Regions from separate parts of the Brevibacillus borstelensis genome, predicted to be linked through region 3. Evidence: riboswitches for the same ligand, from Rfam matches in the RefSeq annotation. Region 3 holds a riboswitch; each other region holds the start of a gene.
What was found. A riboswitch is a leader RNA that binds a small molecule or an ion and turns the genes downstream of it on or off. The one in region 3 is predicted to bind cyclic di-AMP.
Positions count from the first base shown of each region.

Region 1: linked by a shared signal. The riboswitch ahead of V5G20_RS07325 (ABC transporter ATP-binding protein) and the one ahead of V5G20_RS13840 (CAP domain-containing protein) in region 3 are both predicted to bind cyclic di-AMP.
Region 2: linked by a shared signal. The riboswitch ahead of V5G20_RS22680 (C40 family peptidase) and the one ahead of V5G20_RS13840 (CAP domain-containing protein) in region 3 are both predicted to bind cyclic di-AMP.

Region 1 is NZ_CP144922.1:1,575,910-1,579,183, forward strand. Features, by position in the region: gene V5G20_RS07315 (ABC transporter ATP-binding protein) at 1-307, shown strand, start outside; gene V5G20_RS07320 (ABC transporter ATP-binding protein) at 323-1,327, shown strand; cyclic di-AMP (ydaO/yuaA leader) riboswitch at 1,455-1,599, shown strand; gene V5G20_RS07325 (ABC transporter ATP-binding protein) at 1,754-2,896, shown strand; gene V5G20_RS07330 (ABC transporter permease) at 2,893-3,274, shown strand, end outside.
Region 2 is NZ_CP144922.1:4,725,828-4,729,101, reverse strand. Features, by position in the region: gene V5G20_RS22690 (sensor histidine kinase) at 1-60, opposite strand, end outside; gene V5G20_RS22685 (response regulator transcription factor) at 61-780, opposite strand; partial or broken gene V5G20_RS22680 (C40 family peptidase) at 1,161-1,670, opposite strand; cyclic di-AMP (ydaO/yuaA leader) riboswitch at 1,676-1,814, opposite strand; gene V5G20_RS22675 (LiaF transmembrane domain-containing protein) at 2,193-2,603, shown strand; gene V5G20_RS22670 (PspA/IM30 family protein) at 2,691-3,274, shown strand, end outside.
Region 3 is NZ_CP144922.1:2,922,551-2,925,824, forward strand. Features, by position in the region: gene V5G20_RS13835 (glucose 1-dehydrogenase) at 1-506, shown strand, start outside; gene V5G20_RS13840 (CAP domain-containing protein) at 671-1,375, opposite strand; cyclic di-AMP (ydaO/yuaA leader) riboswitch at 1,383-1,538, opposite strand; gene V5G20_RS13845 (RidA family protein) at 1,813-2,286, shown strand; gene ilvA (threonine ammonia-lyase) at 2,291-3,268, shown strand.

The DNA.
Region 1 (3,274 bases), 1.3 Mb from region 3:
AGCCGAGATGGCGGATCGAGTCGTGGTGATGTACGCGGGAGAAGTGGTGGAGCAGGCTGACGTCTTTTCCCTTTTTGCGGAGCCGAAGCATCCGTATACAAAAGGGCTGCTCGGTTCGCTGCCGAAGCTGGACGAAAATCGGGAGGAGCTGGACTCGATCCCCGGCTCGGTACCGAATCCGCTCGACATGCCGGGCGGCTGTGCGTTTCACCCGCGCTGCCCTGCCGCCACAGAAGAGTGCAAGCAAAACAAGCCGCAGCTTCAAGAGGTGGCCCTGAACCATCTGGCACGCTGCTTCTACGCGTAAAGGAGGCACATAGCAATGGACCAGACGAAAGAACCGCTGTTGGTGGTTAAAGGGTTAAAAAAGCATTTTCCCTTCAAGAAAGGCATGTTTTCCAAAGAGACAGGCTACGTACGGGCCGTAGATGGCGTCGACTTTACCGTGTACCGCGGAGAAACGCTGGGAATCGTCGGAGAATCCGGCTGCGGCAAGTCGACCACCGGCCAGATGATTTTGCAGCTGCTGGAGCCGACCGAAGGGGAGATTTGGTTTGAGGGAAAAAATCTGTCCACTCTCGGCAAAGCCGAGGTCCGCACTTTGCGGCAGCACCTGCAAATGATTTTTCAGGACCCGTATTCCTCGCTCAATCCGCGGATGCGGGTGGAAGAAATCGTGGCCGAGCCGCTGCGCGTACACGGCACCCACAAAGGAAGCGAGCTGAAGGAAAAGGTTGTGGAGCTGCTGCGCCTTGTCGGGCTGGATGCCCACCATATGAGCCGCCACCCGCATGAATTCAGCGGCGGGCAGAGACAGCGGATCGGCATCGCGCGCGCCCTCGCCTTGAATCCGAGCCTGATCGTCTGCGACGAGCCGGTATCGGCGCTCGACGTGTCGATCCAGTCGCAGGTGCTGAACCTGCTCAAGAAGCTGCAAAAGGAGCTAAAGCTGACCTACATTTTCATCGCCCACGGCTTGCCTGCCGTCAAGCATATCAGCGACCGGATCGCGGTCATGTACCTGGGCAAAATCGTGGAGCTGGCAGAGCGCGACGAGCTGTTTGCAAACCCGCGCCACCCCTACACGGAAGCGCTTCTGTCGGCTGTCCCGATTCCTGATCCGACGCAGCGAAAGGAACGGATTGTCCTGCAGGGCGATCTGCCGAATCCGGCCAATCCTCCGTCCGGCTGCCATTTTCACACCAGATGTCCGTATGTGCAGGATGTGTGCAGACAGACTGCGCCGACACTGACAGAAGGTGCTGCAGGGCATTTTGTCTCCTGCCATTTCCCGCTTGCTCAAAGCCAGGAAGGCGTTATGGGATAAAACTGGCATTTGTTTCACGAAAAAAGGAGGTGCCCCGATGTCTTTGGCAGACAGAAGGGGCCTTTTTTCATCAAGTAGAGACTGAGTGGTCATCCGGAGATTTGACTTGATGATCGAGTTCATGCATAATAGCCATAAGCTTAATTTCCGATTTGCATAATCGGAAAGCGGGGGAACCACTTTTTCCGGGGCGAATCGGCAGCATATCTGCCGTAGGGAACCATCTTTCCCGAGTCCGTCAGCTAACCTCGTCAGCCTCAAGATGGGTCAAAACAAGCATTCCGTGTCAGATCATTCCGACGTGGAAAACAATTCGGTTTTTTGACCCTATGCTTTTGCAGGGTCTTTTTGTATTTTTACAGGTACAGACCCTGCATTGGCGGGGTCTTTTTATTTTCAAAAATACAGCGAAAAGAGGGGATGCGAATGGCAAATGCGGTTGTCTTTGAACGCGTGCGCAAATCGTACGGCTCGACGACTGTGATCCCGAATCTCAATCTGGAGATTCCCGAGGGGAGCATCACAGTGCTGGTCGGGCCATCCGGCTGCGGCAAGACCACGACGATGAAGATGATCAACCGGTTGATTTCGCCAACATCGGGGACGATTACCGTCGGCGGAAGGAATTCGGCGGAGGTCGATCCGGTCGCGCTGAGGCGGAGCATCGGCTATGTGATTCAGCAGGTCGGCCTGTTTCCCCACCTGACAATCGCGGAAAATATTTCGCTGGTGCCACGGCTTCAGGGGGGAAAAGGGTCGATTGATCACAAAAAGGTCGATCGCCTGCTCCATATGGTCGGCCTGGCCCCCGACCGGTACCGGGACAGATACCCGTCCGAGCTCTCCGGAGGCCAGCAGCAGCGGGTAGGGGTAGCCCGGGCGCTGATGAGCGATCCGCCGATCATTCTGATGGATGAGCCTTTTTCGGCGCTCGATCCGGTTACCCGGGAGCAGCTGCAGGATGAGCTGATCCGGCTGAACCAGGAGCTGAACAAAACAGTCGTTTTTGTCACCCACGACATGGATGAAGCGTTGAAAATCGCCGACCAGATCGTGGTCATGCAAAACGGGAATGTGATCCAGCAGGGGACGCCCGATCACATTTTGCGCCATCCGGCCAATGATTTTGTCCGGGAGTTCATCGGGGAAAAACGGCTGCAGTCCCACCTCGGGCAGCTTGTCCAGGATGTCATGGTCACGCAGCCGGTTACCGTCTCCCCGGGCCGAGGGCTGGCGGAGGCTGTACAGATCATGCACCGCAAGCGGGTAACCGGGCTGATCGTTGTCGACAAGCATGGGAAGTACTTGGGCATGGCGGATACGGCGGATATTCACAAGCGGTACCCGGATGAATCGCTGGCCATCCGCGATGTGATGCGGACAGACACCATGACGCTTTCACCCGACACTCCGCTCGCGGATGCCATCGGCTTCGTGCAGGAAGCTCCGTACGGGTACGTGCCGGTCGTCCGCCAAGACGGGACGTTGGCAGGCTTGTTGACAAGGGCCAGTCTGGTCGATGTGCTTGCACGGCCATACTTGGATCAGGAGAGGAGCGTGGCGCAATGAGTGAAGTGATTTCCGTAATGGCAGACCGCTGGCCGGATATTGTGCAGGCGAGCTGGGAGCATATCGTTCTGTCTGTCGTCGCGTTGTTCTGGGCGATTGTAGTTGCGGTGCCGACAGGCATTCTGCTGACCCGGTACCGGAAGCTTGCCGGTCCGGTGCTGGCCGTGATCTCGGTCTTCCAGACGATTCCCAGTCTGGCGCTGCTCGGATTTATGATTCCGCTGTTTGGCATCGGACCGATCCCGGCTGTCATCGCGATGGTCATTTACGCGCTGCTGCCTATCGTCCGCAATACGTACACCGGCATTTTGGACGTCGATTCCTCGCTGCTGGAAGCAGGGCGCGGCATGGGGATGACCAAAGGCCAGATGCTGCGGA
Region 2 (3,274 bases), 1.8 Mb from region 3:
GAACAGGTTCAGCGCAATCAGTGCGAAGAACGAGAGGAACAGCTTGTTGCGGATGCTCATCTACACCTTCTCCCCGATGAAAACGTAACCCGTCCCCCACTGCGTTTTGATGTACTGCCGCTCCCGTTCCAGCTTTTCCCGCAAATTTTTGATATGAACCGTCACAGTATTGAGGGAGCCGTAGCCGTATCCCCATACCCGGTCGTAAATTTGTTCGCGGGTAAACACAATGCCGGCATTTTCGGCCAGAAAGGTGAGCAACTGAAATTCTTTGGTGGAAAGGTCAATTTTTTCTTCATTTACATACACCGAGTACGTTTCCTTGTGGATTTCCAGTCCTTTAAATTTCAAAACGGTAATGGAGGAGCCGGATGGGTCCTTTTCGCTGTGCTCTTCGGTATGCTTGCGAATCCGCTCGTACCTTCTCAGATGCGCCCGGATGCGGGCGAGCAGCTCTTCCGTGTCGAATGGCTTCGTGATATAGTCATCGGCGCCGATTTCAAAACCGACGACTTTGTCGACCGCTTTTCCTTTCGCACTGAGAAACAGGATCGGCAGGTCCGATTCGCGGCGAATTTGCGAGCACAGCTCATAGCCGCTCATATTCGGCATCATGATGTCCAAAAGAATCAAATTGGGCTTCAAGCCTTGCTTCAACAAAGTAAGGGCATGCTCCCCGCTCTCTGAAAAAGTGACCTCATACCCTTCGTTTTCCAAAATATCTTCAAGAAGCTCTATGATTTCCTGATTGTCGTCTACAAGCAAAATATGGTCTTTCACAGGTACTCCCCCAGTAACCTCAAATCTCCTGAATATTTGTATTCTCTCCTATCATAACACGGTTTGACTGGTGAAGGACAAAGAAACCAAACGTTACCAGCGTGTTCCGGCAGGAAAAAGGACATATAATGAAGAATAGCGGGTGTTACTTCCTATTGACACCAGGTACTAAATTTCGTCAGAAAAAGCCAGAGACCTAACGTCCCTGGCTTTCATTTTTGTGCTTGCACTTACTTGCTAGGCTGCGCTTCCGGCTGTTGTTCCGGCTGTGGCACTGTATGTGTCTCAACTGGTGTCTCAGCTGCAGCTGCTGCCTGCTGCCCAGGCTGTTGCTCTGGTTGAGCTGCCTCGGGCGCTTTCGCTTGTTGTTCTGGTTGTGCTTCAGGCAAGGAAGCCGCTTGTACCGCTTTCTTGGCTGGAGGAGTGTCGGTGGCTTTCGCCTGGAGTGCCGGAGCAGCGATTCGCTTGGCTCCTACATAGCGTTTGCTCCAGTAATAGGGGTCGCTCAATTTGGTATTGACGACGCCTCTGCCAGATTCCGAGTGCACAAACGTGTCATTGCCGATGTAGATTCCTACGTGGGAAATGCTTCTTCCATTCGTCTTGAAGAAGACGAGGTCGCCGGGCTGCAAATCTTTGCGGCTAACCGGTTGGCCGACTTGATACTGAGAAGAAGAATTGTGAGGCAAATCTACACCTAGCGCATCAAACACATAGCGTGTAAAACCGGAGCAGTCAAAGCCTTTTTTCGTGGTTCCGGAAGACTTGTAAGGGACACCGTACAGATCATTGACGACAGTCATCAGGGGGGTTCCCTCCTGAGCATGCGCCGCACCGGTACCCATTGCAAGCAATCCGGCAATAAGCAAAGAAACTACTGTCTTGCGCAAAAGATACTGCTCCTCTCCTGAGCCTACGAGGTTAGCTGAAGGGTTCGGTCGAAAGGAATGCCCTAGACTGCGAGAGCGCAGCCATTCACCCCAAAGATAGTGGGTCCCCCGTTTCCGCATAGCGGAACTCGGCTATTTTTCGATATTTTTTTACACGCACCTCCACACAATTCAACACTTGTCCCACTTTTCCTTTTTCTACCCTTGTTTGTTCACGATTTCGTCACAATATTTTGTCATAAGCTGTAACGTTTCGTCAGTACCGTGCAAACGACATTTTTCTTCTATATGTAATGGAAACCATGTGTCGGACTTTTCTTCTCCATGACGGCTCGCCCTGCGCCGGAAAAGGGCTGAATCCAATCAAGAGGGATCCTTGTCCGATTGGGGGACGACACTTTATCCGTCCAGGGACGGAGGCAAAAACCAACCGCTCGCCCGTTATGTCGAACACTCGCCCCGTCTAGAATAAAGGCATAAGGTTGACACACCAACAAATAGTCGATTGGAGGGAAGCATTTCATGAGTGAGCGGTCTGGCAAGGTGCTCCTTGGACTCGCATTGCTGCTGACCGGAGGGTTTGTCTTATTGGACCAACTCGGTATCGACGGCGGCGATTTCCTCGGTGTGCTGATCCCCGGGCTGATCATGTTATACGGAGCCCGTAAAGTGATTGGCAGCTCCGGTTCCCGCTTCTGGGGGATACTGGTCTTTCTGTTCGGGCTGTTAATGTTGATCGGCAAGCTGCATTTACTGTTCAATGTCGTACTGGCTATCGGAGTGATTTACCTCGGGTACCGCTTTATCCGCCGCAGTGACAAGACGCATGATTCCATGCCGACAGTATGGGAGCGGCAGTGGGCAAGGCAGGTATTGAAAGAGGATGCTCTGGACGGCTGGGAGCACAGAATGGCCAAGAAGCAACAACCTTGATATCGATGACAAGTGATGAAACAAACCTGAAAAGTGCAAGGTACATGACAATCAAATTTCTTGTGATATGATAAGGAGGACTAAAAAATGGGTATTTTTAAACGACTGCGTGACTTGACGGTGGCTTCTGTGAATGACGCTTTGGATTCAATGGAAGATCCGGTGGTTATGCTCAATCAGTACATGCGTGACATGGAAGTGGAGATCGGACAAGTAGAAGTGGCAGTAGCCAAGCAAGTGGCCCTGGAGAAGAAATTCCACCAGCAATGGGAAGAGGCAGTGGCGCTTGCGGAAAAACGCGATCGTCAAGTAAAGCTGGCGCTGACCGAAGGGGAAGACCTGCTCGCGCGCCGGGCTTTGGCCGACAAGAAGCAATACGAGCTGCGTGCCCAGGAATACGAAGCCCTTTATCTGACAGCATCGGAAGCCGCTCAGCAAATGCGCGAGAAGCTGACCGAGCTGAAAGAAGAATTTTATAAAATGAGAGCGAAAAAATTCACTCTGATGGCAAGAGCGCAAGTAGCGAAAACGCAAAAACAAGTGAACCATGCAATTGTCGGCATGGGCAATCAATCTGCCGGCAAAGGCTTTTCCCGGATGGAAGAAAAAGTGCTGCGGATGGAAGCGGAAGCCAATCTGAGCGGCCAGTGGCGCCAGACCAGCGCTGGTTT
Region 3 (3,274 bases):
GCAACATTCACGTCCTGGTAAACAATGCGGGTATCAGTACAGATGCTACGATTGAGCAATTTACGATGGAAAACTGGAACAAGGTGATGGATGTAAACCTGACCGGCTGCGTGCTGGGAATGACGCTGGTTTACCCTGAGATGAAAAAGGCTGGAAGCGGTTCCATCATCAACATTTCGTCTATCGCAGGACTAGTTGCTCTGAACTTTACGAATGGTTACACCGCTTCCAAAGGGGCGTTGAGAGCTCTTACGAAAGCAGCAGCTGTCGAATGCGCGAAGGATTCCGTCCGCGTGAACTCCATTCACCCGGGCATTATCGAAACACCAATGACGCAAATGATCACGGCTCCAGAGGTTCGGGGCATTTTTCAGGCGCAAACGCCGCTGCCTCGTCTCGGCAAACCCGAGGATATCGCTTATGGTGCACTTTATCTCGCTTCGGACGAGTCTTCGTTTGTGAGCGGCCTTGAAATGGTCATCGACGGCGGCTGGTGCGCTCGTTAATGAGCCTCTGATCCGGGTGTCGCCATTTTCTCCTTTGATCACAAAAGCCTAGATCGATACCATGCCCACCAGCTTCAGGTGGGCTTTTTTTGCAAGCAGGGAAAAAACCGAAAAAACCGAGTCACTCTGTTGAGCAACTCGGTTCTTCTCTGCAGCCATCAAGGTTATCCGGTAAATTCTTGTACCCAGTAACCATTTTGGTAGCCTACGCCGATTTTCGTGAAATTCGGGTTCATGATGTTTTTGCGGTGACCGTCACTGTTCATCCATTGCTGCATCACTTCTTCAGCGCTGCGCTGACCCATGGCGATGTTTTCGCCGGCAGTCATGTACGATACGCCAAAGCGCTTCATCATGTCAAATGGAGAACCGTAGGTAGGGCTGTTGTGATCAAAGTAGTTGTTTTGATCCATGTCAGCCGCTTTTGCCAATGCTACCTTTTCCAATGCAGCATCGTAAGCAAGCGGAGCCAGACCAGCTTTTGCACGCTCTTGGTTTACCAGATTTGCCACTTCGCGAGCAAACTGGGAGGAAGCGTTGACAGTGTTGCTTGCCGGAGCTTTAGCCGGTTGTTGAACTGGCTTTTGTACCGGCTTTTGCACCGGCTGCTGAACCGGTTTTTGTACCGGCTGTTGCATCGGAAGCTCTACCCATTGCATAGAGTTGGATGGAAATGCCCAGTTCCATTGGTTCCATTGGTTCGATGGTTGGGATTGTTGCGAAGGTTGGGAATTCATGAAATATGGGAGCCATTGCCCTTGATTAACAACATTTTTTACCGGGCATGTGGCAGCAAATGCTGAAGTGGACATCGAAGTAACAGCCAATCCCAAAGCAATAGCGATGATAGACTTGCCGAATGGTTTCATGTTCTCATCGTCTCCTTTTCTTCGCCTACGAGGTTAGTTGTCGGGTTCGGGCTGAGGATACAACCCTTCACAAGCGTGATTCACCCCAATGCAGAGTGGCTAACTCTACAAAAAGAAGTCCCCCGCACTTCCACTTCTTTGGAAGTTTCGGCTTGTTTGTTTGGCTTAACTAGGATAACAAATAGACTTGAGAGAATGGAACCTGTAAATAATGGCAGACCTTGTTGACGCTTGTTCAGAAAAGGAAATACCGCCGTGTATTTGTGGCATGATTTCCATGACAGGCGGCTGGAGGATTCAGCGGACGGGTGCATGTTGTTGATTTTTTCTAAAAAATTTGTCGATATCAAAAAAATTGTATCATTTTATTCCGGGATCGTGATAGAATGAGAATATCGAGTGTTGATTAGAATTTTCAGAAAAGCGTGGTGGTACTTTTGTCATTTGTGGAAAAGAGACTTGAAGAGCTGGGGGTAAGTCTGCCCCCGAACCAACCGCCTTTGGCAACCTACGTATCCTGCGTGCGTTCGGGCTGCCTGGTTTTTACCTCAGGAGCCGGCTGCTTTGTCGATGGGAAACCGCTCTATACGGGCAGGCTGGGCAGGGAGCTTACTGTAGAACAAGGATATGAGGCGGCACAGATTACTGTCCTCAACCTGCTCAGCATGATCAAAGCGGAGATTGGCAATCTTGATAAGATTGAGCGGATTGTGAAAGTACTCGGACTGGTGAGCAGCGCAGACGATTTTTACGACCAGCCCCAGGTTATGAACGGGGCTTCCGATCTGCTGGTGAACGTTTTTGGCGACAGGGGGAAGCATGCCCGCTCTGCCTTGGGCACATCCGTTCTGCCCATGAATCTGCCTGTGGAGATTGAAATGGTCGTAGAAATCAGGGAAGAGGAGAGATAAACGCATGTTCGTTACATTGGAGCAAATCAGGCAAGCCAGGGCCAATCTCGCGGGTGTCATCTTGCCGACACCTATGCAGTATTCGCGCACTTTCAGCGAATGGTCAGGCAATACCATCTACGTAAAATGCGAGAATCTGCAAAAGACAGGGGCGTTCAAAATCCGCGGCGCGTACAACAAGATCGTGAGCCTGACAGACGAGGAAAAAAGACGGGGTGTCGTGGCCTTTTCTGCAGGCAATCACGGCGCAGGCACTGCCTACGCTGCCCAGATCCAAGGGATTGCAGCTACAGTGGTCATGCCGACCAATCCTGTACCGAGCAAGCAAAATGCGATCCTTCATTACGGCGCCAAAGTAGTAGATGGAGGGAGCACCTCCATTACCATGTATGAAAAAGCGCTGGAGCTTCACCAAAGCGAAGGTCTTGTCTTGATCCATCCGTTTGAAGACATGCATATTATCGCAGGGCAAGGCACGATCGGCCTGGAGATTTTGGAAGAGCTTCCCGACGTTGACGTGGTCATCGTTCCGGTCAGCGGGGGAGGGTTGATATCGGGCGTGGCGGCTGCTTTGAAGGAGACAAAGCCGGCCGTGCGCGTGATCGGCGTGAATAGCGAGGGGGCCATGGCGATGTATGAATCGCTTCGGCACGGCTGTCCGTTTGAAGTGGAAAAGGTGGATACGATCGCGGATGGATTGATGGCCAAAAAGCCGGGAAAGATCACGTATGCACACACGACAAGATACGTCGACGAGATGGTATTGGTCTCCGAGGAAGAGATTGCAAGGACGGTGGTGAGCCTTGCGGAACGGGCCAAGATGGTAGTAGAGCCGTCCGGTGCGGCCGCTTTGGCAGCAATGATTCACCATCGGACTGCACTCAAGGGAAAAAAGGTAGTCGTGCTGGCTTCAGGCGGCAATGTAAACATGAAGCTGCTCGCTGAGCTGGTCGAAAAGTACACGCAACAAATCCCAGTATAAACAGGG